Regions from separate parts of the Agrobacterium sp. rho-8.1 genome, predicted to be linked through region 1. Evidence: predicted binding sites of a transcription regulator. Region 1 holds the regulator's gene; each other region holds the start of a gene.
The links. The regulator PhoB, encoded in region 1, activates phosphate uptake and scavenging genes when phosphate is short. The targets are predictions, from matches to a motif close to TGTCATNNANCTGTCAT.

Region 2: the regulator PhoB is predicted to act here: its motif matches at 2,328-2,344, upstream of RMR21_RS09880 (BtaA family protein).
Region 3: the regulator PhoB is predicted to act here: its motif matches at 5,923-5,939, upstream of RMR21_RS14585 (alkaline phosphatase).
Region 4: the regulator PhoB is predicted to act here: its motif matches at 5,108-5,124, upstream of RMR21_RS11800 (YdcH family protein).

The regions. Positions count from the first base shown of each region.
Region 1 is NZ_CP192788.1:262,347-269,791, reverse strand. Features, by position in the region: gene RMR21_RS01380 (DUF7674 family protein) at 1-265, opposite strand, end outside; gene RMR21_RS01375 (DUF6481 family protein) at 506-895, opposite strand; gene RMR21_RS01370 (hypothetical protein) at 934-1,155, opposite strand; gene RMR21_RS01365 (cold-shock protein) at 1,385-1,594, opposite strand; gene phoB (phosphate regulon transcriptional regulator PhoB) at 2,075-2,758, opposite strand; gene phoU (phosphate signaling complex protein PhoU) at 2,790-3,506, opposite strand; gene pstB (phosphate ABC transporter ATP-binding protein PstB) at 3,595-4,410, opposite strand; gene pstA (phosphate ABC transporter permease PstA) at 4,426-5,748, opposite strand; gene pstC (phosphate ABC transporter permease subunit PstC) at 5,745-7,226, opposite strand.
Region 2 is NZ_CP192788.1:1,958,254-1,965,698, forward strand. Features, by position in the region: gene RMR21_RS09865 (pyrophosphate--fructose-6-phosphate 1-phosphotransferase) at 1-106, shown strand, start outside; gene RMR21_RS09870 (LysE family translocator) at 277-912, shown strand; gene RMR21_RS09875 (transglycosylase SLT domain-containing protein) at 1,036-2,082, shown strand; gene RMR21_RS09880 (BtaA family protein) at 2,390-3,640, shown strand; gene RMR21_RS09885 (class I SAM-dependent methyltransferase) at 3,637-4,314, shown strand; gene RMR21_RS09890 (glycoside hydrolase family 25 protein) at 4,458-5,249, shown strand; gene RMR21_RS09895 (lytic murein transglycosylase) at 5,418-6,644, shown strand; gene metF (methylenetetrahydrofolate reductase [NAD(P)H]) at 7,073-7,445, opposite strand, start outside.
Region 3 is NZ_CP192788.1:3,000,527-3,007,971, reverse strand. Features, by position in the region: gene RMR21_RS14605 (MFS transporter) at 1-1,596, shown strand, start outside; gene RMR21_RS14600 (ABC transporter permease) at 1,614-2,864, opposite strand; gene RMR21_RS14595 (ABC transporter ATP-binding protein) at 2,866-3,546, opposite strand; gene RMR21_RS14590 (hypothetical protein) at 3,549-4,013, opposite strand; gene RMR21_RS14585 (alkaline phosphatase) at 4,108-5,865, opposite strand; gene dnaK (molecular chaperone DnaK) at 6,218-7,445, shown strand, end outside.
Region 4 is NZ_CP192788.1:2,362,102-2,369,546, forward strand. Features, by position in the region: gene RMR21_RS11775 (flagellar motor protein MotA) at 1-769, opposite strand, end outside; gene RMR21_RS11780 (inositol monophosphatase family protein) at 1,078-1,878, opposite strand; gene RMR21_RS11785 (tetratricopeptide repeat protein) at 2,021-3,223, opposite strand; gene RMR21_RS11790 (thiamine phosphate synthase) at 3,232-3,885, opposite strand; gene RMR21_RS11795 (sulfite exporter TauE/SafE family protein) at 3,992-4,759, shown strand; gene RMR21_RS11800 (YdcH family protein) at 4,871-5,047, opposite strand; gene RMR21_RS11805 (YdcH family protein) at 5,284-5,487, shown strand; gene purE (5-(carboxyamino)imidazole ribonucleotide mutase) at 5,534-6,001, shown strand; gene RMR21_RS11815 (5-(carboxyamino)imidazole ribonucleotide synthase) at 5,998-7,107, shown strand; gene ykgO (type B 50S ribosomal protein L36) at 7,235-7,360, shown strand.

The DNA of each region.
Region 1 (7,445 bases):
GCAAGCGGAGAGGCACCTGTTCATCGTCGGCCAGATGTTCAATGAAGCCAACCGCCGCAGCGGTGTTGATATCTGCGTGTGGAGCTGCAAGACAATAGCGGGCGTAATGCACGATACGCCGGGCTTTCTCTCTTCTGTCGTTTTTCACGCAGTCTTCGAAAAACGGGCGCAGCTCTATCCATGCAGCCATGGGCGACCAGGCGCGTTCGATCTCATCGCGCAGTTCGGGTGCAGCCTCGATGGCCTTACGACGCCAAACGCTCATATCAATTGTCCACCATCATCCCATGAACTCTTATAGAGCGATGAGCTTGACGTTGGACCGAAATATTCAGGAGAAGAATTATGCTGTGCGCAAAAAGCGTCCCAGACAGGGATCTGCCTGAGCGGTGAGCGCTGAGAATGCCGTGTCCGGGTTAGTGCCCTACGCCGCTAGAAGTTTGACAAGGCACCCGGCCAGATCGCAGCCCTTCGATTGAACGGCTGCTTGATCTTGGCGGATGGTTCAGCCTTGACGGGCTTTGCGGTTGGCATAGCGGCGATCGCGCTCTGCCTTGCAAGCGGCTTCGTCTTCGATGACGCGGGCGATGCGGTTTTTGTCGGCCAGCTTACGGGCGTCTTCTTCAGCACTTGCCGCAGCTTCGAGTTCAGCCTGCTTTTCGGCGGCTTCTGCTTCGAGGCGGATTTTTTCGTCGCGTTTTTGCTGGTCGCGTTCAGCCTGGCGCGCTCTGCGGGCCTCGGCAACGGCAATCTGTTCGGCCTGCTTGGCTTCAAGCATGGGTGCCGCAGCTTCCTTGGCTTCGCGATAGGCCTTCAAAAGAGCAGCCTTTGCGTCAGCCGCGGCGCCGCGTTGTTCGGAGACTTCGTTGTTCTTGATGTTTCTAGTGTTTCTCAAATCTCTATTCCAGTTGAGTGGTCATACTGATCCTGCGATCAGGACTTCTTACCACGTTTCGTCGGGGCGGGTGCAGGGTTCAGGCTGTCTTGCAATTCTTTGGCAAGACGCGCTTCGCGCAGTCTGAGCGTCTTTTCTTCACGAGCTTGCGTAATCGAATTCAGTTCGTCAACCGCATGGCCACGCGCAAAAAATTGCGTCTGCGTCGCGCCGAATGCGATCTCTGCCTGTTTGCGAGATTTGCTGTGTGTTTCAGACATGAAATTTCCTTCCTGTCGCGCCGGCCTGAAATCGGGATCGATTTGCTGGAAGTCCGATGCGTGGTGGATCGAGCAGCCTGGAGCCTGTTACGCCATAAAGGCACAGTACCCGAAGCGAGTGCCGCCAAGCAGCACAAAAAAAGGCCAGGCAAAGTGCCTGACCTCGGTTGGTCTCATGCTTTCAACAGTGCCAGTACATCCGTGGTCAAGGGAAAGCAGATCCCGTTATTTAAGCAGCCTGAAGGTTGCAAGCAGACATTTTGCCCGACTTGTTGTCGCGCTCAAGGTCGTAGCTCAGCTTCTGGCCTTCAACGATTTCGCGCATACCTGCACGCTCTACAGCGGAGATGTGTACGAATGCGTCTGTGCCGCCGTTGTCAGGCTGAATGAAGCCGAAGCCCTTGGTGGAGTTAAACCATTTTACTGTGCCTGTGGTCATAATGAACCCTTTCAAAGCATAAGAGATAGATCGCAGAACTGATGCCCTGCGTGCGATTATAGCGATTTTTTTGAAGAAAGGGTTAGTTCAAAACGCGGTGCTAATCGCGCGGCAACCAAAGCTCAGCAAGAAAAATATCGACAACCAATTAATAGAGCCTTCCGGTCGGATAGTCAAACTTTAATTTTCAGATAATTTCAATCAGCCCTTGTCATCATATCAGTGGCCATCCGATATCGTTTGCTTTTGTTGACGATATTGAGCTCTGAAACGTTCGGGTATCCCGGTTGTTTATCACCCCAGATCCACATCTGTCCAACACATCATATCTTCAGCGTAGCTTAAGCGAGGCCCCCACCGGCTTGTGATGAGCCTAGAGCAACCACGCGATCCCATACGTAAACGCACATTGCTGATATGCGTCGATTATGGGCGCGCGCTCTTCGATGCGTCACGTCGCATCTGCCTTCGTCGTAGACGTCAGGCTTCCATCGAATATCCTGCGCCGCGTACGGTGCGGATAACATCCTGCATGCTGGAGAAGTTGAGCGCCTTGCGCAGACGGCCCACATGGACGTCCACCGTGCGTTCATCCACGTAGATGTCGTGCCCCCATACGCCGTCAAGAAGTTGCGAGCGGGAGAAAACGCGGCCGGGCGATACCATCAGGAACTCCAGCAAACGGAACTCGGTAGGTCCCAGGCGCACTTCGCGGGCCTTGCGATGAACGCGGTGGGTTTCGCGATCCAGTTCGATGTCGCCGCATTTCAAAACGGATGACAGGACTTCGGGCCGGGCGCGGCGCAACATGGCCTTGACGCGCGCCATCAGTTCCGGCGTGGAGAACGGCTTGACCACATAGTCATCGGCCCCTGTGGCCAATCCACGCACGCGTTCGCTTTCCTCGCCACGCGCCGTCAGCATGATGATCGGCAGACGTTCCGTTTCAGGGCGCATGCGTAAACGACGGCACAGCTCGATGCCAGAGACACCTGGCAGCATCCAGTCGAGAATGAGCAGATCCGGGGTACGTTCCTGCAAGCGGATTTCCGCCTCGTCACCACGCGGGATCGTGTCCACGTCGTAACCTTCGGATTCGAGATTGTAGCGAAGAAGAACGCTCAACGCCTCTTCATCTTCGACAACTGCTATTTTCGGCACCATGACTAGTGACTCCGCCAGGCTTGTAGGAAATTCACTCGGTGATCGCACCGAGCGTATTGGAACTGTCGTCCTTGGGACGCTCGCCTGCCGGCTGGCTGCCGGTGGCCATGTAGTAGATGGTTTCCGCGATGTTCGTCGCATGGTCGCCCACACGCTCGATGTTCTTGGCGCAGAACAGGAGGTGTGTGCAGGTGGTGATGTTGCGCGGGTCTTCCATCATGTAGGTCAGCAGCTCGCGAAACAGCGAGGTGTACATGGCATCGATTTCCTCGTCGCGTTCGCGGATGGTCTGCGCCTTTTCCGCCGAACGGGTGGAATAGACATCCAGAACGTCCTTCAACTGGACCAAGGCCAGCTCGGACAGATGCTCGAGGCCGCGGGCCAGCTTGCGGGGCACGCCGGTTCCGGCAACCGCGATAACACGCTTGGCGGTGTTTTTGCCAAGGTCGCCCACGCGCTCCAGATCAGCGGCGATGCGCAGCGAACCGATGATTTCGCGAAGGTCAGCCGCCATCGGCTGACGCTTGGCAATGGTCACGATTGCCTTGTCCCCGATTTCGCGTTCGGCGTTGTCGAGGATCGTATCGTCCGAAATGACCTTCTGGGCCAAAGCAGCATCGGAATTGACGAGTGCGCGCACCGCATCGCTGCACATCTGCTCCGCAAGGCCACCCATTTCAGCGATACGGCGGCTGAGGAACTTCAGTTCTTCGTCGTACGCGGACATGATGTGTGAGTTTGTCGGCATGGTCGAATTCTCCAGTTTCGATGCGGCTGGCCGCAAGCTCTGTCGGGCTCAAGCGGTTCGACGCGATGGGTTGCAATCAACGACGGGATCAGCCGAAGCGACCCATGATGTAATCCTGCGTGCGCTGGTCATCCGGGTTGGTGAACATCTTGTCGGTGTCGTTTTCTTCGACGAGGTGGCCCAGATGGAACATCGCAGTGCGCTGTGAAACGCGGGCCGCCTGCTGCATGGAGTGGGTCACGATGACGATGGTGTAGTTGGAGCGAAGCTCGTGGATCAACTCCTCGACCTTGGCCGTCGCAATCGGGTCGAGCGCCGAGCAAGGCTCGTCCATCAGAATGACTTCAGGGCTGACGGCAATCGCGCGGGCGATGCACAGACGCTGTTGCTGACCACCCGAAAGGCCCGTGCCGGACTCCAAAAGGCGATCCTTGGCTTCGTTCCACAGGCCTGCCTTTTGAAGGCTGGCCTCGACGATCTGATCCATATCCGCCTTGTTGCGAGCAAGACCGTGAATGCGCGGGCCGTAAGCGATGTTCTCGTAGATCGACTTCGGAAACGGGTTCGGCTTCTGGAACACCATGCCGACGCGGGCGCGCAGTTCAACCACATCGATGTTGCTGTCGTAGACATCTTCGCCATCGAGTGTGATCTTACCCGTGACGCGGCAACCGTCGATCGTGTCGTTCATGCGGTTCAGCGTCCGCAGGAACGTGGACTTGCCACAGCCCGATGGTCCGATGAGCGCGGTCACGGTGTTTTCGCGGACGTTGAGGTTCACATCGTAGAGCGCCCGTTTGTCGCTGTAGTAGACGGACACGTCCTTGCCGATCATCTTATGAGAAACGTCATTCATTTTCTTGTCCAGCGCCTTTTCCATTGCTGCTTCCGACAACATATTCATCGTTCTAAGCTCCTTCTACCAGCGCCGCTCGAAGCGACGCCGCAAGAGAATTGCGCCAACATTCATGACAACGAGGAACATCAGCAGGATAATGATAGCGCCGGATGTCCGTTCGACAAAGGCGCGCTCTGCCTCGTTTGCCCACATATAGATCTGGACCGGCAAGGCCGTGGATGGGTCCATCGGCGTTGTCGGGTAGTTTGCGACGAAGGCGACCATGCCGATCAACAGCAGGGGAGCGGTTTCGCCCAGAGCATGCGCCAGGCCGATGATGGTGCCGGTCAGAATACCCGGCATGGCCAGCGGCAGAACATGGTGAAAGATCGTCTGCATCTTCGAGGCGCCCAGTCCCAAAGCCGCAGCACGGATCGATGGCGGCACGGCCTTCAGCGCCGCACGGGTGGCGATGATGATCGTCGGCAAGGTCATCAGCGTCAACACGAAGCCACCGACCAGAGATGCCGAGCGCGGAAAGCCCATGAAGTTGATGAAGACCGACAGGCCGAGCAGACCGTACACAATCGATGGCACGGCTGCGAGGTTGTTGATATTCACCTCGATCAGGTCGGTAATGCGGTTCTTGGGCGCGAATTCCTCCAGATAGATCGAGGCTGCCACGCCAATCGGCAGGGACAGCACCAGAACGATCATCATCATGTAGAAGGAGCCGATGAGCGCGACACCCACACCGGCGGCCTCCGGACGGCTCGACGCACCATTCACGAAAATGCCGGTGTTGAACTGTTTGGCGAGTTGGCCGCTTGCGACGAGCTGATCCATCCATTTGACCTGCTGGTCGGAGACGCGGCGGTTGGCCTCTTCGCCGGTCATGTCGAACTGGCCCTTGAAGGCCGAGTCGATATCACCGGACGCCAGCAGCGCGACATTCCGCGTCGTACCGATCACACTGGGATCAGACGTTACGATGTCACGCAACTGGGTGCGTACACTGTCGGATACCATGGTGCCGATGGTGCGTAAGGCTGTGCGGTCGTCCAGCGACACGCCCAGCGCCTTGGCCACCGCGTTGCGCGCCAGAACCGGGTAGTTTGCCGTAACAAGCTTGTTCGGATTGGTGGCGCGTTGATTGTCAGGATCGATGATCTGTTCGGAAAACTCGACCGGAACCGTAATCGTGGTCTGTTGAAACGCCGTGTAGCCTTTGCCCACAACCGACCAGATCAGGAGGAAGAGGAACAGCAGGCCGAAGGAAATCGCGGCAACGCCATAGGTGCGGAAGCGGCGCTCCGCTGCATAACGGCGCTTGATGCCGATATCGCGACGGGCCGTCTTTGGCGCGACTGGCACGCCAGCCGCCGAAGAAACAACGTCGGTCATTCGTACTGCTCCCGGTATTTGCGCACAATGAAGAGCGCGTAGATATTAAGGCATAGCGTGATGGCAAAGAGCGTGATGCCGAGCGCAAAGGCAACCAGCGTCTGCGGCGAGGTAAACTCAAGGTCGCCGGTCAACTGGCTGACGATCTTCACCGTCACCGTCGTCATCGGTTCGAACGGGCTGATCTGCAAGCGTGCGGCAACACCTGCCGCCAGAACCACAATCATGGTTTCACCGATGGCGCGCGATGCCGTCATCAGGATGGCGCCGACGATGCCAGGCAGGGCAGCGGGAAGGAGGACACGCTTGATGGTCTCGGAGCGAGTGGCCCCCAGACCAAGCGACCCATCACGAAGTGTGCGTGGCACGGCTGTAATGATGTCGTCAGACAGCGAGGACACGTAAGGGATGAGCATGATGCCCATCACGAAGCCTGCCGTCAGAACGCTCTGTGCCTGAATGAAAGAGGTGTAATCGCCAGTCGTCAGGCCGTTGATCTGCGAGGAGATGTCGCGCAGGAACGGGCCAACGGTGGTCAGCGCGAAGAAGCCGTAGACGATGGTCGGAATACCGGCCAGAACTTCCAGCAGCGGCTTTGCAATGGAGCGGACACGCCGAGACGCGTATTCTGCCATGTAGATGGCCGAGAACAGCCCCACCGGGACGGCGACCAGCATGGCGACGAAACCGATGTAGAGCGTACCGGCAAGAAGCGGAATGAGACCGAACTGGCCGACTGATTCCGTTGCCCCTGCGGCCGCAAACCGCGGGTCCCAAACGGTGCCGAAGAAGAACTCGTGGGCTGGCACCATGTTGAAGAACTGAATGGCTTCCGTCAGCATCGACATGACGATGCCGATGGTCGTCAAAATGGCGAGCGACGACGCCAGAAGAAGCGCACCGAGAATGACGCGCTCGACTTTGTTTCTTGCCCGAAATCGAGGAGCAATGGCACGCAGCGCATAGAGCGCGCCAAGCAATGCAGCACCCAGCACCACAACAATCATGCCGATACGGCTGGACGTCGTCATCGTGTTGAGCGTCTGGGCTGCCTCGACCATGTAAGGCTCTGGGTCACCGGCGATGGCGACGCCCTTGGCGGCAAGCAGCGGGCGAACCGGCGCACCGGCTTTCACAGCGTCGTGCTCTTCCGCCGTCAGGCGCTGAAGACCACGCGCGATGGAGCCGACCATACCGTAGTTCAGGCTCTGCTGCGCCTCTGACTGCGCGCGAATATCTTCCGGAAACTCGGCGCGAACCGCTGCCGTGATGACCATCGGGCTGACGATGAGCCAAACAGCCAGAATGAAGGCCGACGGTAGGATGGCCCACACCAGTGCATAAGAGCCATGGTAACCGGCGCGAGAATGCATGGATGATGGACGACCACCTGCCAGCGCGACAGCGCGGCGCGTGCCAAGCACGTAACTGGTGATGCCGATCAACGCCAGTATCAACAAAATGATAGGTGTGTTCATGAAACTTTCCTCGGCACGCCACATGGCGCGATGCGGTATCGGGCACTTTCAAAGGCGATAAAAATTTCGGCCTTTTGACCGAAGATGTCATCTGTTCGGACAAAGCCGACGCAGTCCGGCTTGATACACAAAGCGATCACCGGGTTTAAGCGTTTCGATCAACGGAAGACGACAATCCACAGAAGGATGGATGCGCGACGCCTCGCCGCGCATCCAGCT
Region 2 (7,445 bases), 1.4 Mb from region 1:
CACTATCGAATTTCCGCGCATCAAGGGCGGCAAGCACTTCGACCTGTCGACACCGTGGTTTGGCGAGGTCATGGACCAGATTGGCCAGTCCTACAAAGCGGCATAGAGCATAAAAACGCCTCTTTACGCCGCATGATGCTGGGAACCGCAAACTGTGGCGTAAACACACCGCTCTCGACGTTATGAACCGATCACCCCAGAAATGCGTTTCGGTTTCTGGGGTGATACTGTAGGTTACAGAAAAATGACGTGCAGGGAGGGCTAGGAGGAAAGCACATGTCCGCACAAGTCTGGCTGGTGTTCTGCTTAGCCTGTGCCATCCTTTTCGCACTGCCCTCACCCGTGTCCTTCAAAGTCGCGAGCTATACCGCCATACGCGGAAAGCGCGCCATGGTCGCAGCCGTCACCGGCGCGACGCTTGGCATCGTCACAACGGTTACCGCAGCCTCCATCATCGTCGTCGGCGCCGAACTCCTGCCCTCCACGCTTGTCGATATAGCGCGTTGGGCTGGCATGGCGTGGCTGATGCTGTTCAGCCTGTGGACAATTGCGACGCCCGCCGCGCGCGAAGCCAATGCCGACAACGACAATCTGCGTGGAAAATCCTTCGGCACCGTGTTTTCGGACTGCTTCGTAATGGCGGCGTTGCGTTTGCGTTATTTCGGCTTTTTTGTCGCTTTCCTCATGCAGTTTTTGAACGGCACCCGCGACGTGGTTGAAATGGTCACGCAAATGCAGGCGGTCCTTCTTTTGATCGCGCTCGTATGCCTTGGCCTGCAGGCAACCTTCGCACGTTTTACGATTACCTCTGTGCGGCGGATGTCGGTTAGCAAAAAAGCAAAGAATTCAAAGCGAAAGAGCTTTATAGCCGGTCGCGCCGTCACCGCCGGATACCGCCGTATCGCTGCATAAGACATTGCTGTTAAGTCGCCGCTTGCCCGAAACCTTACGATAGGTTAATGATCGCCGGATAGGGACTGCCTGCTTCGCTTGAAACGGGGGTATCGAGCGACAGGCGCACTCAAGGGCGGCAGCATGAAATTTTCAGGCAGTTTTGGTCGAAGATCGGCGCTTCTTACCTCGTCCACGGTGGGCCTTGCGCTGGCACTGGCAGGATGCACAAGCGTCGAATATTCGGCCAAGGGCGATCCATCGCACCCGAAGATAGCCTCGGTTACAGCAACATCCGCAGAAACGACCACCACCCCGACTGCAAGTGCGACACCTGCTCCTGCAACGGCAGCAGCCGCGGCGACGACGGAAACCGCAGCAGCGGCCACCCAACTCGCCTCCAACACCACGACAACGACCTTGCCGACCTCAACCGCCCTCAAGGGTGGCCGCGTTGCACTTCCCCCAGCATCGGAAATTGCAGCCGCCGCTGCTATCGACACGCAGATGCAGCCACAGACGGCCACCCAGGTCGCTCTTGCAGCACCGGCTGCCACAACACCTGCAGCGGCAGCCTTGGCTCACCAAACGGCAATTTCTGCCCTTCCGCAGGTCGTCGCACTCAAGGGAAGCTTTCCGCCAGCACCCGGCGCGCCCGGAACACCGTCAGCCGCAGCCATTCCGCTGACCGAAGAAATGATGAAGCAGCAAAGCGTCATCCCGGTTCCAAAGCCGCAGGGTGCCATGCTTGCCTATGCGTCTGCGCCGCAAAACGCAGCTCTTGCCGCCATCAGCACACGGGAAGTCATCACGCCTTCACTGGATGCGCCATCCATGGTTGGACGTCAGAAGCTCAGCGGCCTCATTACCAAATACGCCACCATGTATAATGTGCCGGAAGATCTCGTTCACCGCGTGGTCATGCGCGAAAGCCGTTATAACCCCAATGCTGTCAACGGCGGCCATTTCGGCCTCATGCAGATCAAGCACGCCACGGCACGCTCCATGGGCTTCGACGGCCCCGCTTCCGGCCTCTTCGACGCCGAAACCAACCTGAAATATGCCGTGAAATATCTCAGTGGTGCATGGCTGGTGGCCGACAACGATCGCGATAACGCCGTGCGTCTTTATGCCCGCGGCTACTATTACGACGCCAAGCGCAAGGGTATGCTGCACGTTCTGCGCAAGTAGGACGAGTTCCAGCCATCATACGGCAGCAGGTGGGGCTACCCCCCTCTGTCCTGCCGGACATCTCCCCCACAAGGAGGGAGATCGGCTGGGTGCTCTGACACCACTTCACTGTCGACGCGAGAGATGGCCAAAAGGTCGCCGCGAGTCGATCTCCCCACCTGTGGGGGAGATGTCCGGCAAGACAGAGGGGGTAGCCCAGCTCACCGGCTGCGAAATGTGGCGACCAATCCCATCCCCCCACCCCTCGTCATCAAACTGTTGCGTCTCGCCGCTAAACGCCTCTCAACCGAATGAGAGGTGGAATCAGATGACCAGTGTCGCGCCGAAAACCGGTTTCAGCAAAAACGTGAAACTCAAGACTGCGCTGCTTCAACACAAGGCTCTGTCCATCAGCGGTCTGTCGGAGCGACTGTTCGGTGTTTTGTTTTCCGGTCTGGTATACCCACAAATCTGGGAAGACCCTGAGGTCGATATGCAGGCGATGGAGCTGCGCGATGGCCACAGCATCGTCACCATCGGATCGGGCGGCTGCAACGTCCTTGCATACCTGTCGCGCAATCCATCTCGCATCGATGTGGTGGATCTCAATCCGCACCACATCGCCCTCAACAAGCTGAAACTCGCAGCGTTCCGTCACCTGCCGAACCATGGCGATGTCGTGCGCCAGTTCGGTCACGCCAATGTGCGCTCCAACAGCGAAGGTTACGACCGCTTCATCGCCCCCAACCTCGACCCGCAGACACGCGCCTATTGGTCGAAACGCAAGATGACCGGCCGCCGTCGGATTTCTGTGTTCAACGGCAACATCTATCGCACCGGCTTGCTCGGCCGCTTCATTGGCGTGGGCCACGTTCTGGCCCGCCTGCACGGTGTGAAGCTTCAGGACATGGCCAATGCCCGTTCGATGGATGAGCAACGCCAGTTCTTTGACGAGAAAGTCGCGCCCCTCTTCGACAAGCCGATGATCCGCTGGCTGACGAAGCGCAAGAGCTCGCTCTTCGGCCTCGGTATTCCACCACGCCAGTACGACGAACTCGCGAGCCTTTCGGACGGCAACACGATCGCACCGGTTCTGCGCCAACGTCTTGAAAAACTCGCCTGCGATTTTCCGCTGAAAGACAACTACTTCGCCTGGCAGGCCTTTGTGCGCCGTTATCCGCAAGCGCAGGAGGGTAACCTGCCAGATTATCTGCGCACCGATTACTATCCCGCAATCCGTAGGAATGCCGCGCGCGTCTCCGTAAACCACGCCACATTCACAGAACTCCTTGCATCCAAACCGGCATCCTCGGTAGATCGCTACGTACTTTTGGACGCGCAGGACTGGATGACGGACACGCAAATCAACGAACTGTGGTCGCAGATCAGCCGCACGGCAGCGACAGACGCCCGCGTCATTTTCCGCACTGCAGCCGAAAAGAGCGTCATCGAAGGCCGCCTCTCGCCGGATATTCGCGCCCAATGGTCCTATTTGGCCGAGCGCTCGCAGGAACTCAACGCGCGTGACCGCTCCGCCATCTATGGTGGCTTCCATATCTATCAGAGGGCGCAGGCATGAAAAGCATCGGTGACAATGTTAGCCTTCGTGATGTCAACCACGCAAACTTGATGGACAAGATGTATCGCAACCAGCGGCACATCTATGATCTGACGCGCAAATATTATCTGCTGGGTCGCGATACCACCATCGAGAAACTCGATATCCCGCAAGGCGGCAGTTTGCTGGAGGTCGGTTGCGGGACCGGTCGCAATTTACTGCGTGCATCTAACCTGTTTCCCGCGGCCAAGTTCTATGGGTTGGATATTTCTGCCGAGATGCTGACGACCGCCAGCGAGAACTTTAGTGCACATCGCGAACGCCCGATCTTTCGCGTTTCCGACGCAACAACCTTCAAACTGAGTGAGTTCGGACGCAGCTCAGGTTTTGACCGAATCATGATTTCCTACGCCATCTCCATGATCCCCGATTGGGAAAAAGCAGTCGAGCGCGCCATGCAGGCGCTGGCGCCTGGTGGCTCCCTGCATATCGTCGATTTTGGCCAGCAGGAGCAATTGCCGCAATGGTTCCGTACCCTTCTTCAGGCTTGGCTTGCCAAATTTCACGTCACTCCGCGCGCTGATATGCGCTACGCATTGGAAACCTTGGCGGGTACCCATAATGCAACGATGGAATTCGAGCCGATCGCTCGTGGCTATGCTTGGCGCGCCGTGCTGACCCTGCCAGGCGCTTGAAACCGCGCGAGACTATTGAATATGAGAATTTAAGGCCTCGCGACTTGCCATAACACCTTGTTTACCCTGTTATGGTAAACAGAAGATTACGGCGCTTCTCCGGGGCGACCGCGCGGACTTTCATTCGTTTCACTGGGATCATCATGCAGCGGCTACTTCCGGCTCTTTTCGCGTCCATCCTCCTGTTGAGCGGCTGCACCTCCACCAGTTACGATTTCCTCGAAACGGCATCCGTTGGTAAGCCGCGCTTCAAGGATAATGATCCACAGGATTTTGGCGCACGCTCACCCCACACGCATGAGGTACACGGCATCGACGTGTCCAAGTGGAATGGCGATATCGACTGGGCCACGGTACGCAAATCCGGTGTCTCCTTTGCCTTCATAAAGGCAACCGAAGGTACGGACCGTGTCGATGCGCGCTTCGACGAATATTGGCGCGGAGCGTCAGCCGCAGGCGTGGCGCACGCGCCCTACCACTTCTATTATTTCTGCGCGACGGCAGATGCCCAGGCAGACTGGTTCATTCGCACCGTGCCCAAAGAGGCGATGAAGCTTCCGCCGGTGCTGGACGTGGAATGGAACCCCGCCTCCCCAACCTGCAAGACACGGCCTTCACCAGAGGTGGTCCGTGCCGAGATACAGCAATTCCTCACACGCATCGAACGCCACTACGGCAAGCGCCCGATCATCTACACCAGTGTTGATTTCCACCGTGACAATCTGGTCGGCCAGTTCAAGAACTACCCGTTCTGGGTCCGCTCCGTCGCCGCTCACCCAGCGCAGATCTACAGCGACCGCCAATGGGCGTTCTGGCAATACACCGGCACCGGCGTCATTCCTGGCATCAGCACGCCGACAGATATCAATGTCTTTGCCGGCTCGGAAAAGAACTGGCGCACATGGGTGGCATCCGCAAACCAGCCGCGCGGCTAGTTCATAGTTTTCAACTTGATTTTTGCGGCAATTCCAGCAGATGTGCTGTGCATCGAAGACATGACGTTGGAAACATCCGTCCGTTGGTGCTTTTCCATCGTCTTGCCCACGCTTCCGCCACAAAACTTGGCGAACGCATGGTTTAAATCGCCCATTTGAGGAATTCTGATGTCCAGCTTTTCGCCACGCAGCCTCGCACTTGCTGCAACCGTGTTCACATTGTCCTGCGGCTCCGCACTGGCCGTTCCCCTCGTTACCTCGCCGGATGACCCGAAGCAGGTCGCCTGCGGTGGTGATCTCAACACCTTCTTGCAAGGCGTAAAGACGGAAGCTGTCGGCAAGGGCGTGCCAGCAGAAGCCGTGGACAAGGCGCTGGCCGGCGTGCAAATCGACCAGAAGGTTCTATCGCGTGACCGCGCCCAGGGCGTGTTCCGCCAGACCTTCCTCGAATTTTCCCAGCGCACCGTCAGCCAAGGCCGCCTCGACATGGGCCGCAAGAAGATTCAGGAATACTCCGCTGCCTTCAAGCGTGCCGAAGACGAGTATGGCGTGCCTGCAGGCGTGATTGCAGCCTTCTGGGCCATGGAAACCGACTTCGGCGCGGTTCAGGGCGATTTCAACACCCGCAACGCTCTCGTCACACTGTCGCATGATTGCCGCCGCCCGGAGCTATTCCGCCCCCAACTGATAGCGCTCACCGAAATGGTTCAGCACGGCGATCTCGATCCGGCCACCAACACTGGTGCCTGGGCTGGTGAAATCGGCCAGGTGCAGATGCTGCCCAAGGATATCATCGCTTTCGGCGTGGATGGTGATGGCGATGGTCACGTCAACGTCAAGGCGAGCAGCCCGGACGCGATCTTGACGGCAGCCAAATTCATCCAGCATCTCGGTTTCAAGAAGGGCGAGCCCTGGATCCAGGAAGTTTCCGTACCGGAGAACCTGCCTTGGGAAAAATCCGGCCTTGGCGGTACGCTGACAGCAAGCGAATGGTTCAACCTCGGTGTTGCGCCAAAGGATGGCAACAAGAGCTTTGGCGCCCTGCCCGCAGCCCTCATCCTGCCACAGGGCCGCAAAGGCCCGGCCTTCATCACCTACCCCAACTTCAACATCTATCTGGAATGGAATCAGTCCTTCATCTACACCACGTCAGCCGCCTATTTCGCGACCCGCTTCATGGGTGCACCGGTTTATGCCAAGGGCAATCCTGAGCCCGGCCTTGACGATACCGCGATGAAGGAACTTCAGACAAAGCTCGACGCCAAGACCCATGATGTCGGCAAGATCGATGGCATCCTCGGCTCCGGCACGCGCATCGCTGTACAGCGTGAGCAGCAGCGCCTCGGCCTACCCGCCGATGGATGGCCAACCCGCGCCTTGCTGGATGCCCTTTAAGAACTTGGTATCCGATTCTGACGGATTGAGATCGACGGCCGTGGCATTAACCACGGCCGTTTACTTTTTTTTCATTTTGCACTGAGTTTTTCAGACCGTAATATAAGTTGTTTTTCAAGGTATTGGCTGCAAAGCCTCAGAAATCATTGCCGTTTTCGTGTGCGACGCAATATAGATTTCGCTTTTCAAGAGACACAAAAGGGTCATAATGGTTACTGTCAACGTAAAGGAGGCAGAGCATGGGACTTACAAATTCTCTTAATGCCTTAGCAGTGGGTGTGGCGTTCGCGTTTGTTGGAGTGATGTTGTTCATCTGACACGCACCTTGGGGTCATCGACCACATCAAGCAGTTGATTATCATTTGCCATTAAAAAACGCAGGTTTTTCGAAACCTGCGTTTTGTTCGTTCTGGAGATGTCAGACATAGTTACGCAGCAGATTTTCGCAAGGGGCGATAACCGATGTTGTCCAGCACAGCATTAACCAGCGGCGCGCGGTTCATGGTGTAAAGGTGGAATTCCTGTATTCCGCGCCGTTGCAGGTCGAGAATCTGTTCGGCAGCGACATCTGCAGCCACCCTAGCGCGGCCGATCGCATCATCATCATAACCAGCAAACCGGTCGTCCAAAAACGAGGGAACACTCGTGCCGCAACGACCGGCAAAACGCTTCAGCTGCGTTAGGTTCTGGATCGGCATGATACCGGGAACGACCGGAATGGTGACGCCAGCCTTGGTGACACGCTCCATGTAGCGCTCGAAAATGTCATTGTCGAAAAAGAACTGCGTCAGTGCGCGGGTC
Region 3 (7,445 bases), 310 kb from region 1:
AAGCATCAAACCTACAGAACGATCTGGTTTGCAAGCATCGCCTCCAATTTCGGCGGCCTCATTCAGGCGGTGGGTGCTGCATGGATGATGACGGCGCTGTCCTCGTCGGAAAACATGATCGCATTGGTGCAGGCCTCGACCTCCCTTCCCATCATGCTGTTCTCCCTTGTGTCAGGCGCGCTTGCGGACAGTCTCGACCGCCGCCGTATCATGATTTCGGCTCAGTTCCTGATGTTGACCGCTTCCGTCATGCTGACCGTTTTTGCCTGGTTTGGCTGGCTATCGCCCTGGTTGCTGTTGTTTTTCACCTTCATGATCGGTTGCGGCACGGCTCTCAACAATCCGTCCTGGCAGGCATCCGTCGGCGAAATGGTGCCGCGCGAAGACCTGCCAGCAGCCGTGACCCTCAACAGCGTCGGCTTCAATATCACCCGCAGCGTCGGTCCCGCCATCGGCGGTGTCATCGTCGCGATTGCGGGGGCGGCGGCAGCGTTTCTCGTCAACACCTTCAGCTATTTCACGCTGATCTATGCACTCATCAAATGGCAGCCGCCAAAAAATACGTCGACCTTGCCACGTGAGCATCTGTTGGCCGCGATTTCGGCGGGAATGCGCTACGTGGCGATGTCGCCGAATATCGGCAAGGTTCTGGTTCGTGGCTTTCTGTTCGGTCTGTCGGCCAGCGCGATTTTGGCTCTCATGCCGCTTGTCGCCCGCGATCTCGTGCAGGGCGGGCCGTTGACCTACGGCATCATGCTCGGCGCTTTCGGTGTCGGCGCCATCGGTGGAGCGCTGATCAGCGCGCGTCTGCGTGAAACGCTGAGCAGCGAATGGATCGTACGCGTCGCCTTCCTCGGTTTCGCCTTCAGCGCCGGTGTGACGGCCATCAGCACCAACGCGATTCTGACGGCACTTGTTCTAACGGTCTCTGGCGCAAGCTGGGTGCTGGCGCTTTCGCTGTTCAACACCATCGTGCAACTGTCGACGCCACGCTGGGTGGTGGGACGCGCGCTGTCGCTCTACCAGACACTGACCTTCGGTGGCATCGCGGTGGGCAGCTGGCTGTGGGGCTCGCTGGCGGAAGATTACGGCCTGACCTATTCGCTGCTCTGTTCGTGCGTGCTGATGCTGCTGGGCGTTCTCGTCGGTTTCAAGCTGACCATGCCCGCTTTCGCATCGCTCAATCTCGATCCGCTCAACCGCTTCGTGGAGCCGAACCTTCGCCTCGACATCAAACCCCGCAGCGGCCCCATCGCCATTCTGGTCGATTACGAAATCGACGACAGCGACCTGCCGGAATTCATGGCCATCATGGTCGAGCGGCGACGCATTCGCCTGCGGGACGGCGCGCAGAACTGGACGCTGATGCGCGATCTGGAAAACCCCGACATCTGGACGGAAATCTACCACGTGCCAACCTGGGTGGAATATGTGCGCCACAACCACCGTCGCACCCAAGCCGACGCGGAAAGCTGGGACAGCATTTTAAAGCTGCACCGCGGTGCGACCCGCCCGCGCGTTCACCGGATGATCGAACGTCAGGCGATACCGCCGCAGGACGACATCTTCCACAAGGCGCATATCGAGCCGCATTGAAGTCCGACCAGTGTCGCTTATCCGCGAAGCGCTTGCGCAGGTGACTGGCGGTAAGCCAGCCATGCAGGCAGGATTGCCAGAGCCGCTGCGACGACAAGCAACACAGCAGCTTGGGTAGCATCAGCCCGCGCAAATTCCACCGGCATAACGACGCCACTTTTGGCGACGAGCATGCCGGTGATGATGTTTGCGGCCGTAAAGCCGATGGCAAAGCCCAGCGCGATGCCTGTTGCAAACAATGCAAACAATTCCGTCCAGACAATCAGCGAGATCGAGGATCGTGGTGCACCGAACGCACGCAAGGCACCGATCTGCTTTCGCCTTTGGACGATATGCGTCAGCGTGACGAGAATGAGGGATGCGCCAACCAGCCCTTGCGCGCCGATAGCGACCACAGACAGAACCTGCCGTGCATCGCCCAGCGTCGCATAGAGTTTGGTCAACACTTCGCCGGGAAACACCGCCATCGTATTTCCCTGCCGGTACTGCTGGCGCAGCTTGTAGGCGTCCGCGATGGTTTTCGGTTTCACGAGGATTGCCGGTACACCCGGTGTTTGCGCTGTAAATGTCTCGTTCAGCCCGGCAGCCTCACCCTCTTCATGGGAATGTGCGTGGACATCATGGCTTTCGGCTTCATGGGCGTGATCTTGCCCTTCCTCATGCGCCTCCATGCCGTGAATGTGCCAGACGGAGCTGATCGGCACCAGAATGGCCCGATCCCACGGCGTTCCGGTGGGCTTCAGACGGCCCTCTACATGATAGATGATCTCGGTATGGGTATGACCGCCCTCTTCCGGTGCGCCATGCATCGGTTTGATCTCAGCGCCAATGGGCAAATCTACGGCAGAACCGATTACGGCGTCTTCGCCATCGGCAAAGCCCTGACCTTCCAAAAAACCGCTGGCCGTGTTTTTGATGAGAGCGGTCGTCGTTCCGACAATTGGATAGCCGGCAAAGGAATCTCCGAAACCGACTGGTCCGGCCCATGCGACACGCGGATCGTTCGTCAGGGATGCCAAGGTTTCGCCACTGACCAGCGGCAACGGTGCCGCTTGGAGGAAGACCGAGGATAGAACCAGTTGCGTCTCGCTGCCAGCCGCACCAACGACGAGATCAAACTTGTCGGCTGCTCGGGCCGTCCCCAGGCGCAAAGCGCGTTCCTGCAATGTCACGGTGACGCCGAGCGCCGTTGCGAGGGAAACCAGCAGGACGACGACAAGCGAGCCTGCCCAGAGCCGTTTCAGATCGGAGAGAATAAAACGGATCATATCAGGCCTTCCCGGCGGTGTCGGACAGGATCCGGCCATTGGCGAATTCCAGACGGCGGTCGAGGCGTTGTGCCAGAAGCCTGTCATGGGTGATAACGATGAGCGTCGTGCCTTCCGCCCTTGCCAGCTCGACCAGCAGGCGGCCGATGGCCTCACCATTGTCGGGATCGAGACTTGCAGTCGGCTCATCGGCAACGATGACACCCGGTTTTCGCAACAGAGCCCGCGCAATGGCAACGCGCTGCATCTCACCACGCGACATGGTGTCGATGTTCTGATCCGGCCTACCAAGACCGGTTTTTTCGAGCAGAGCCTTGGCGCGCTTGCCATAGTCACTGGACATGGCGCGTGCGAGGCGAACCGGGAGCAGGACGTTTTCGATGGCGGACAGACCGGGCAAAAGGTGAAACTCCTGCATGACGAGCCCGACATTTTCGCCGCGCCAGCGATCTCGTCCGGTTTCGGTCAATCCGGCGATATCACGATCACTCCAGACAACCTTGCCCTCGCGGACCCGTTCCAGTCCGGTAATGATATTGACGAAGGTGCTCTTGCCCGAGCCCGAAGCGCCCGTGATTGCCATGGTCTCACCGGCAGCGACGCTCAAGGCGTCGATGGACAGAACAGGCGTTGCAAGTCCGGGGAAAGAGACGGTCAGGCCGGATATGGTCAGTGACAGCATGTTTACGAGACCGAATATTCTGCATCACGAATGCGCACGAGACTGACGAACCCCGTTTCCGGGTCGGTCCACGAGCCATACTCTAGCACGCCCCTGACCTCGATCGTGGTGCTTGGCTGCACGAAGGTCTGTTTTTCGGAGAGATAGACGACGACGATATTATCGGGCCAGTCGGAATCGGACGAGCAGAACGGGCAGAGCGCCATTGGAATCTCTGTCAGCACGAAAAAGGCAGCCTCAGCTTTGAGCGGCGGAGCCATGAAGCCCTTCATGCGGATATCCTGGCCGCTCAATTGCTTGAGTTTATCGGAAAATTCCAGCCCGAGCACGCCGACCTTGCCATACATCTCATCGAAGGTCAGCGTCGACGGGGACGCATAGGATTGACGAGCGGCAAGCGAGAATGCCGCCAGACTGGCAAGTTGAAGAGACTGCCTGCGGGTTAGCATGGGGAAAGAGCGCGCCATGACGATCTCCGATTTGGACCTGTCTGGATTATTCTAGAACGAGGCGATCCGGCCCGCATGATGCGAGCCGGATCGTTATCACTCAATGCATGGCTTACTGCGTCTGCTTTACGCCGAGCGCAAACGTATCGGCCAGTACGCGGTAGACGTCGCTCTGTTCCATATAGCCCTTGAACTCTTCCGAGCCGGGACCGGTGGACTGAAGCACGATATCGTCGACGGCATGAACGCCGCTATCGCCTTCTTTCGGGATGTTGCCCTGGACGAAAACGGCGCCCGGAACGTTCTTGTAGGCTTCGTTGGCGATATATTCCTTCTTTTCGTTCTGGATTGCCGGAACGAAAGGACCATCCATCTTCGGACGGAATGTTTCATAATGGTCAGGACCATTATTGGCATTGAGGAACAGACGGCGGCTGACGTCGATCCGGTCCGGATAACCATCGCCATCCTTGTCTTCGTAGTTCGGGAATCCGGCTTCCGCATAGGTCCCGACCTTGGCGCGCATTTCATCGCCCGGCTTGTCGTCATCGACGGTGCCGATGATGGAAACGCCATGGGTGTGGTCGCCGGTGACGACGATCAGCGTATCCGGGTTTTTCGCCGCAAATTCGCGGGCGACGCCGACGGCCTTGTCGAATTCGATGGTTTCCATCACGGCGCGATCCCAGTCCAGCGGGTGGGACATCTTGTCGATGTTTGCCGCTTCAACCATCAGGAAGAAGCCGTCCTGGTTCTTCGAAAGCTCACCAAGAGCGGCCTTGGTCATATCGACGAGACCAGGCTGGTTCGGAAACTTGTCGACGGTTCCCTTCTTAAGGAAGTTGCGGTCAAGAACCGCATCCATATTCGACGGGTGGAAGAGACCCAGAAGCTTGCCCGTGTTGGAACCTTCGGCTTTTTCCAGCTCGCTCTTGTCGGTTGCCAGCGTGTAACCGGCTTCCTTGAACAGCTTGATGTAATCCTTGTCGTCCTTGCGCTTGGAGCCGGGCGTGTCCTTGCCAAGGAAGTAGGCGGAGCCACCACCCAGAACGACCTCTGGCTTGACGTCGTACATCATGCCGGTGATCTCGGCCTTGTCGGCGCGTTTACGGGTATGAGACACGACGGCCGCAGGCGTTGCGTCCTGCAATTCGGAGGTCGTGACGATGCCGATCGACTTCTTGGTCTGGCGGCGCAGCGCCTCTGCCATCGTCTCGACGCGTGGGTCGTCAAGGCTTGCAGGCGTGCGGTCGCCATATACACCAAGCGCGTTCACGGCTGTCTTGTGGCCGGTCATATAAGCGGACATGGTGTTGGCGCTGTCGGTGGCGACAGCTTCTGTAGAGGATGTACCGATGAACGCCATGCGGTCCATCTCGTCCATGTTGAGGCGACCGTTGGCTTTGCCTTCAGTCATGCCCTTGGACATGATGCGGGCCGCCGTGCGGTGGGCAACCGAAAGGCCATCGCCGAGCAGGAAGATGATATTCTTGGCTTTTGGCTTCTCAGGCGTGCCATAAACCGTCCATGTGACGTTTTTGGTTTCGGAGCCTGCCGAGACCTCGACCTTGTAATCTCCAGCCTTGGCGATCTTAAGTCCGCGCAGAATGACAGCAGACCCGAGCACCTTGTCTTCCTTGCCCTTTTCTTCCGCCGTGAACGTAACGTCGGACCCGAAGACAGCCTTGTAATCCTGGCCATTGACCATGATCTTGACGTCTTCAGGTTTTACGACGCTCTTGAACTCGACCTTGAAATCAAAAGGCGAGCCGGACAGGATCGTCGCGCGGTCGAGGGGATAAACGGTCGCAGCCTGTGCGGCACCGGCAAGAACGGTGGTTGCGACAAGCAGCGCGAGAAATTTGCGCATGGTAACCTCGCGGGATGGGTGTTTGGTTGAAGATACATTCGCCTATAGGGGCCGTGCGTGACAGACACGTGACGGTTTCCAAGGATTTGGCTTCGATACCCAAACGTCCAATGTTTCTTGCATTCGGATCCAATGTCTGCACGCGCAGGGGCTTCATTCGCATATGAGGGCTTCATTTCTTTTTTTTGCACCTCTCAGCAGCGCTATCGCCTTGCAGCCTGAAAAATCGCTCCTTATATACCCCGCAGACCAGCAGAAATGCTGACAAAACCGGAAGACCCATCCAAGTCAAGGAGTTGTCAGTGGAATGCCTCCCGGGGTTCCGACAACTCGCTTCAAGGAGAGAAGAAAAATGGCAAAAGTAATCGGTATCGACCTTGGCACGACCAATTCCTGCGTTGCAGTGATGGACGGCAAGGATATTAGAGTTATTGAAAACGCGGAAGGTGCGCGCACGACCCCTTCCATGGTTGCATTCAGCGACGATGGCGAGCGTCTGGTCGGCCAGCCTGCTAAGCGTCAGGCCGTCACCAACCCAACCAACACCCTGTTTGCCGTGAAGCGTCTGATCGGTCGCCGTTATGAAGACCCCACTGTCGAGAAAGACAAGGGCCTCGTTCCGTTCGAGATCGTCAAGGGTGACAACGGCGACGCCTGGGTTCAGGCACAGGGCAAGGGCTACTCCCCTTCCCAGATTTCTGCCATGATTCTTCAGAAAATGAAGGAAACAGCCGAATCCTACCTTGGTGAAAAGGTCGAAAAGGCCGTCATCACGGTTCCCGCCTACTTCAACGACGCACAGCGTCAGGCAACCAAGGACGCAGGCCGGATCGCCGGTCTTGAAGTTCTGCGCATCATCAACGAGCCGACCGCTGCCGCCTTGGCCTATGGCCTCGACAAGAAGGAAGGTAAGACGATTGCCGTGTACGACTTGGGTGGCGGCACTTTCGATATTTCCGTTCTGGAAATCGGCGACGGCGTTTTCGAAGTGAAGTCCACCAACGGCGATACCTTCCTTGGCGGCGAAGACTTCGACATGCGTCTGGTCGAATATCTGGCTGGCGAATTCAAGAAGGATCAAGGGATTGATCTGAAGGGCGACAAGCTTGCGCTTCAGCGCCTGAAGGAAGCCGCTGAAAAGGCAAAGATCGAACTGTCGTCTTCGCAGCAGACCGAAATCAACCTGCCGTTCATCACGGCGGATGCGACTGGTCCTAAGCACCTGACACTGAAGCTGACCCGCGCCAAGTTTGAAAGCCTGGTTGACGATCTGGTCCAGCGCACCGTTGCACCGTGCAAGGCAGCGTTGAAGGATGCTGGCTTGACTGCAGCCGAAATTGAAGAAGTGGTTCTCGTCGGCGGTATGAGCCGCATGCCGAAGGTGCAGGAAATCGTCAAGCAGCTGTTTGGCAAGGAGCCGCACAAGGGTGTGAACCCTGATGAAGTGGTTGCCATGGGTGCAGCCATTCAGGCTGGCGTTCTGCAGGGTGACGTTAAGGACGTTCTGCTTCTCGACGTGACACCTCTGTCGCTCGGCATCGAAACACTGGGTGGCGTCTTCACACGTCTGATCGACCGTA
Region 4 (7,445 bases), 950 kb from region 1:
CACTGACGACGTCATTGCCGGGATCGGTCACGGACGACAACCAGTTTTCCAACTCGGTATAAAACCGGTTCTGGGCGCGCCCGGCCTGGAGATCGAGAAAACCGAGGATGAGCGAGCCGGATAGGCCCAACAGCGAGGACGAGAACGCCGTACCCATGCCAGAAAGGGGCGCGGTCAGACCCGATTTCAAAGAGGAGAGAATGTCGTTGGTATCACCCGCTGTGGGGTCAAGCCCCTGAATGACGTCGCTAATGGCAGCGATGGTGCCGATCAAGCCCCAGAAGGTGCCGAGCAGGCCCAGGAAAACCAGGAGACCGATGAGATAGCGAGATGTGTCGCGCGACTCGTCCAAACGCGTGGCGATCGAATCCAGCAGCGAACGTTGCGTGACGGTGGACAGGCGAACCTCGGCGCGTCTGTCGAGAACCGAGCGCATGGGTGCCAGCAGCTTGGGCGCTCGTCCGGCCTTGTCCACGGTGCCCGCCGCCTGAAACCGGTTGAACCAGCTCACCTCGGGGCGAAGCAAAAGAATCTGGGTGAACACCAGAATGATGCCGATAACCAGAACGCCGAGAATGAAGCCGTTCAGGCCCGGATTGGTCATGAACGCCGTTTGCGCCTGCCGAAAGAGGATGGCAGCGAGGAAGGCGACGATGATCAGGAAGAGGACCATAGTCCACAAAAACGGCGTGGGGCTCGACAGCTTGTGATGATATTCTTTCGTTACCGACCTCTCGACGCCAACATCGAGCCGTTCCGTATCCGCCATAATGCTCATTCCCTCTGGACCTGCCGCAACGTCCGCGTGAACGCGTCTGAAAGCGGTTCGGCATCGCGTCATCGCTGTTACGACGGGACGCTAGTGGAAAATTACGACGAATTGAAGTGAAAAGCCGGAGGCCAAAGTGTTTATGCAAGGTGTGTTGATAACAGGGCCGTCGAGAGGACCGTTTGCGTCATCCCGCATCTTATGCGGGACCGGTACGATCAACCCCTTGATCGCACAACATTACTTTGCACAGTAGACGCAACACTGCTGAATTCCGGCTCAAGGCCAGGATGACGGCATGACAGCAATCAACGCCCCGGTATCGGGCGGTTGATGACTTCGCTCAGCGCTTTGTGGATATATTCGTTTCCGGCAACGACGCTCCCTGTCCCGAGAATGTCCTGTCCGCCCTTCATGTCGCTGACGAAGCCGCCAGCTTCACGGATCAGAACGAGACCAGCGGCCATGTCCCAAGGCGCCAGCTCTGCTTCCCAAAAACCGTCAAGACGGCCAGCCGCAACATAAGCGAGATCCAACGACGCCGCACCGAAGCGGCGGATGCCAGCGACTTCGCCCATGGCGTGACGAAGCTCGACGAGAAACTTGCCGTGATTGCCGCGACCCAGATGCGGAACGCCGCAACTGACGACGCAATCGGTAATCTGCTTGCGCGCGGCGACACGAATGCGGCGATCATTGAGGAACGCGCCGCTGCCACGCTCGGCGGTGTAAAGCTCGTCTGTCGCGGGGTTGAAGATCACGCCGGCAACAACTTCGCCGTTGCGCTCCAGCGCGATGGAGACGGCAAACTGTGGGATGCCGTGCAGAAAGTTGGTGGTTCCGTCCAGGGGATCGACGATCCAGCGATGGGCGCCGTCGGAACCCTTTTCCTCGCCGCCTTCTTCGCCAAGGAAGTCGTAGGTCGGGCGGGCCTTCATCAGCTCGTCATGGACAATCTTCTCAGCCTTCAGATCGGCCTGCGAGACGAAATCGCCAGGGCCTTTGACCGAGACCTGCAGGTTCTGCACTTCACCGAAGTCACGCGACAAAGATTTTCCAGCCTTGAGAGCGGCCTGAACCATGACGTTGAGAAGGGCTGAACGGGCCATGACGATGTTCCTGAAAGGTGGCTGAACCTGCTAGCCGAGATTTCCGGCAGGCACGCAAATGCGGTTTCTGATTGAAAGTTTGCGGTTCAAGACCACAAAACGCGCTGGAATTCAAGGTAAAAAGCCGAAAGACGATCTGAACTCAAGTTGGGCGGAAACGGTTCGCGGCGTCGATCGCTTGTCTCTGCTGATCCTCTTCGATGCCAAGATAGAAATCCTCTAGGCTTGCGTCCTTGAGGCCCGCGCGGCGTGACAGCACGTACCATTTCGCAGCTTCGACGGGATTGGGCTTGGTACCAAGCGCCTGAATGTAAAGATGGGCGACCTTGTTCTGGGCAACCACATTGCCGCGCTGGGCAGCGCCATAGAGCCAGCGGAAGCCGTCTTCCAAGTTCCGCTCGCCGCCCACGCCGTTGATCAACCAGACGCCGAGATCAACCTGTGCCGTATCAAAACCGGCTTTTGCCGCGCGCGTCAGCCAATCACGGGCTTTTGCCTTTTTGTCGGCCGGGATGTCCTTGAGGTTCCAATAGATTTGCGAAACAGCATATTGCGCGTCGGCTATGCCCTTTTCAGCGGATCGTTCGTAAAATGGAAGGGCGGCCTGCAAGCCGTTGGGTCCGGGCGTCTGCGATACGAGGATTTGCGCCCAGTTGAATTCGGCCTCGCCATTTCCCGCTTGTGCAGCGCGGCGCATGTAATCGTCAGCCAGTGTCTTGTCATGCTTGACGATCTTGCCTTCCATCAGCAGCAGGGCATATTTGAACATGGCGACGGCATCGCCACCCTTGGCAGCCTGCTCGTACCAGAAGGCTGCGGTCTTGTCGTCGCGCGCAATACCGAACCCACGCGACATCATTTCAGCAACCAGCGTCTGCGCCGCTGCGTCGCCAGCCTGTGCGCGGGTCAGCGCTTTCGACAACGCCTGAACATATTCGCCGCGCTGATAGTGACCGAAGGCTTCATCGACCTTGCCTAAAAATTTCTTTTCCCGCGGAAGCGCAGGAAGATCGGCGCCCATACGCTGGTAGACGTTCACACCTTCGGACGGCTGCAGATCCTTCTGGTCGCCCGCACCCACGCGGCCCTTGCGGATCGGATCGGCATTCGGATCGGAGGGACGCGACAGAACCTCAGGCGCATCGGGCTTGGCCGGGCCAAAATCCGTATCCCCATCCGTCGGCGTCACGTCAGGCTGCGGTGCGTTCGCTCCGACACCCGGCAATAAATCGGCCTGTGGCTGGGCCAGGGTCGCATCTTGCGCAAAAACGACGTGCGGGATCAAGGCGCAAGCCAGCGCAAGAGCCAAAACAGACGGGTGGAAACGAAGGAAACGAGCGATCATCGCCTGTATCAACCGCCAAACCGTGGCGCTTTTTCGTCAAGCAACGCATTCGCTTCGGCAACTGCCTGTGCCACGCCGCCAGCGTGACCAAAAACCGCCTCGCGCAGGGCCACGAATTCGACGCCGCTTTCTGCAACGGCAACCACCGAAGCAACATCCGAACCGCCCATGACGACGGCCGGGATTTCGATCATCGAGGCCCACCATTCGCCAAGCGCCACATTCTTGGGATGCGCTTCCGGCTTGATATCGCCTTCCAGCTTTCCGAAGAACATGTAATCCGGGTTGCTTTCACCCTGCTCAAGCGCCTTGTGACGATCATCGGCATTGCCACCACCGACGATGAGTTTTGGCGAAAAACTCTCGACGGCTTCGGACAGGGCTTCTGCACCGCCATTCACGTGCAAACCATCGGCCTTGACGCGACTGGCCGTCCGGCTATCGCCCGCCACAAGCGCTGCGGCACCCGCTTCCTGAACGATCGGCACCAAAGTTTCGGCCAGCTTCTGGAATGTCGCATCATCGAGACCGTATTGCGGAATGATGACGGAGGCCACGTCGCCGCCGCGCAATGCATCCTCCAAGGTTTTGGCCTGATGATCGGCGTCGTCGTGCGCAGGAACGATCAGGACGAGTCGGCAGCGGTCTTTGGGTGCAGTCATCGGTTTTTCCATTTTCCGCAGACCGGACGCTTCCTGCGTTATCTGCACTCGTTTTCATGTGATACTTCCGATAAACCGGACTGACGAAAGGATCAACCGTCCATCCATGCTGACCGATTTCCATTTTTTCCTCGTCGCCATACCGGCAGTCATCCTCGTCGGCCTTTCCAAGGGCGGGCTCGGGGGCGCTTTGGCATTGATGGGTGTACCTTTGATGGCGCTGGCCGTCCCGCCTGTGCAGGCGGCTGCAATCTTTCTGCCGATTCTGATCGTGATGGATATGGTCGCGCTGATGGTCTGGCGTCACTACAATCACCGCCAGACACTCTTGATCATGCTTCCGGGGGCGATCGCGGGCATCACCCTTGGCTGGGCAATGTCGAGCATGATTTCTCCCGATACCATGCGCCTTATGGTGGCGAGCGTCACGATTATATTCGTCGCACGCTATTTCTTCGAAGCCTATGCAACCGCACGCGGCGGGCGCGAAATCCAGCCAAAAGGCCAGAACCCGGTAAAGGCCACGATCTGGTCTACCCTTTCAGGTTACGCCAGTTTCGTGGCACATGCCGGTGGCCCGCCCTTCCAGATCTACGTGCTCCCGCTGAAACTGGACCCGAAAGTCTATACCGGCATGAGCGTTCGCTTCTTTGCAATCATGAACGCAATCAAGCTCATACCCTATTTTGCCCTTGGTGCACTGGATGCCACCAACCTCACCACCTCAGCCATGCTGTTGCCCGTTGCCATGGCCGCAACCTTCGCGGGGGCAAAAATTGTGAAATACATGAAGCCCGCGATTTTTTATCCGCTGATGTATACGATGGCGCTTTTGGCAGCGTTGAAGCTTCTGTGGGACGGGTTGCCTTTTTAGAACTGAGACAATTACAGAAACAAAAGGCCCTGATCGCGAGAGCAATCAGAGCCGGGCTTTCAGGCTGCGACGTAAACTATACTGACGTCAGGCAACAAAGATATGATTCGATCAATGCTTGGTCGAGGCTTGCAGCCTCTGCATTTCATCCTTCAGGCGCAGTTTCTTGCGTTTTAGATCCACAATCTGCTTATCATCCGAAGAGGGGGAAGCGAGAACAGTTTCGAGCTCCTCCTCAAGAGCACCGTGTTTCTTTTCCAGCGATGCTATATGAGCCTGAATGGTCATGCGGCCCGTCCTTCCTTGTTGAACCTACCTCCAGCGCTCCATCGCTGGAGTTTCAGGTTTACGACACCAATGTGACATGGAAGACAGCCGTTGTCGAAGGAGAAATCAAGGCAATATCGGGGCAAAATGCTGACACGGGAAACTTCCCGTTACCGTCATTTGATGGTACAGGCACGAAGACCGAAAACAAAATGGCCGGATGGCGGTCCGGCTGTATCAAATGGGGACGACAAGAGATGCCCGATCAGGATCAGGCCGACGTTCGGCTGGTGCTTGCGCGACTTCGCCAGGAGCATGAAGACTATGATGTCGCGATCAATGCCATGATCCAGACCAACTGCGAGGCATTGCGCATTCAGCGAATGAAAAAGAAGAAACTGGTCATCAAGGACAAGATGACCCAGATCGAAGACCATATTATCCCCGACATCATCGCCTGATACGGAGAGACCGTTGAGCACAGAGACACCGCCCGTCGCCATCATCATGGGAAGCCAGTCCGACTGGGAAACCATGAAAAACGCAGCCGATACGCTGGATGCGCTGGATGTGGAATATGAAGCCCGCATCATTTCCGCTCACCGCACGCCCGAGCGCATGTTCAGCTTCGCCAGCGGCGCGCGCGAGGAGGGTTTCAAGGTCATCATCGCCGGTGCAGGTGGTGCAGCCCACCTGCCAGGAATGACAGCAGCCCTCACCCCGCTTCCTGTGTTCGGCGTCCCCGTGCAATCGAAGACGATGTCGGGCCAGGATAGCCTCTATTCCATCGTCCAGATGCCCGCAGGCATTCCCGTCGGCACGCTCGCGATAGGCCGCGCCGGTGCCATCAACGCAGCCCTTCTCGCTGCAGCCGTTTTGGCGCTGTCCGATGAAGACCTTGCCGACCGGTTGGATGAATATCGCGCCCGCCAGACGGCTGCGATTGCGGAATACCCCATGGACACCCCGCAATGACCTTGGCAGTAATCGGAAAATCGGCAACCATCGGCATTATCGGTGGCGGTCAGCTGGCGCGAATGCTGGCCATGGCAGCAGCCCGCCTCAACTTCCGCACCATCGTGCTGGAGCCACAGGCAGACTGTCCGGCAGCACAAGTCTGTAACCGCCAGATCGTCGCTGCCTATGATGACGAAAAAGCGCTGGCTGAACTGGCAAACGTGTGTGACGTCGTAACTTACGAGTTCGAAAACGTCCCTGTTGTTGCGGCTCAGACGTTGGCTGCCTCCGTTCCCGTCTATCCACCAGCGCAAGCACTCAGCGCCTCGCAGGACCGGTTGACCGAAAAACGCTTCCTCAATGATTGCGGCATTCCCACAGCCGACTTCGCTCAAGTGGACGATCAGGCAAGCCTTGAAGCCGCGCTGATCGATTTCGGTGGCAAGGGTGTGCTGAAGACCCGCCGCATGGGCTATGACGGCAAGGGCCAGCGCGTGTTCAAGGGCGGCGAAGACCTGACCGGTGCTTTCGACGCATTGGGTGGTGTGGCTCTCATTCTGGAAAGCTTCGTGCCTTTCGAGCGCGAAATCTCGATCATCGCGGCGCGTTTTCAGGATGGCACGGTGACCTGTTACGATCCGGCAGAAAACGTGCACCTAAGCGGCATTCTCCACACGTCGACAGTCCCGGCGCAGCTTTCCGACGCCGCGAGAACCGTTGCAGTGGAATCGGCGGAAAAGCTGCTGGCCGCTCTCGACTACATCGGCGTGGTCGGTATCGAATTCTTCGTATTGCCGGATGGTTCGCTGGTGGCAAACGAGATGGCACCGCGCGTACACAATACCGGCCACTGGACCGAAGCAGCCTGTGTGGTCTCCCAATTCGAGCAGCACATTCGTGCCGTGGCAGGTCTTTCTCCCGGCTCTACGCAGCGCCATTCAGACTGCGTGATGACAAATCTGATCGGCGATGACATCAGCGCGGTGCCGCAATGGCTGGCGAAAAACGATTGTCTCGTTCACCTTTACGGCAAGACCGAAGCACGTGCAGGCCGCAAGATGGGCCATGTCACACAGCTGATGAACCCCGGAAAACCAAGTCTTTCCTGGCAAAATACGCCTTAGCGTGTTGACAGGCTGGGACTGACGAGGTATTTGCCTGCCAACCGAAAAAAGCGCGCCCTCGTAGCGCGTTTTTGATTGTTTATACATGCGTGGCAAGAAGCGTCACGCCAAACTGCGGACCAGAAAAATGAAAATCAAGAACTCGCTTAAAGCGCTTAAGGCCCGTCACCGCGATAACCGTCTGGTTCGCCGCAAGGGCCGCGTCTACATCATCAACAAGATGAACCCACGTTTCAAGGCCCGTCAGGGCTGATTACCGATTGCACGCGTGCCCGTCCGGTCGAGACGGATCACATTGTTGATAGACTGCAGAATTTAATTCCATAATTGGCGCAGGC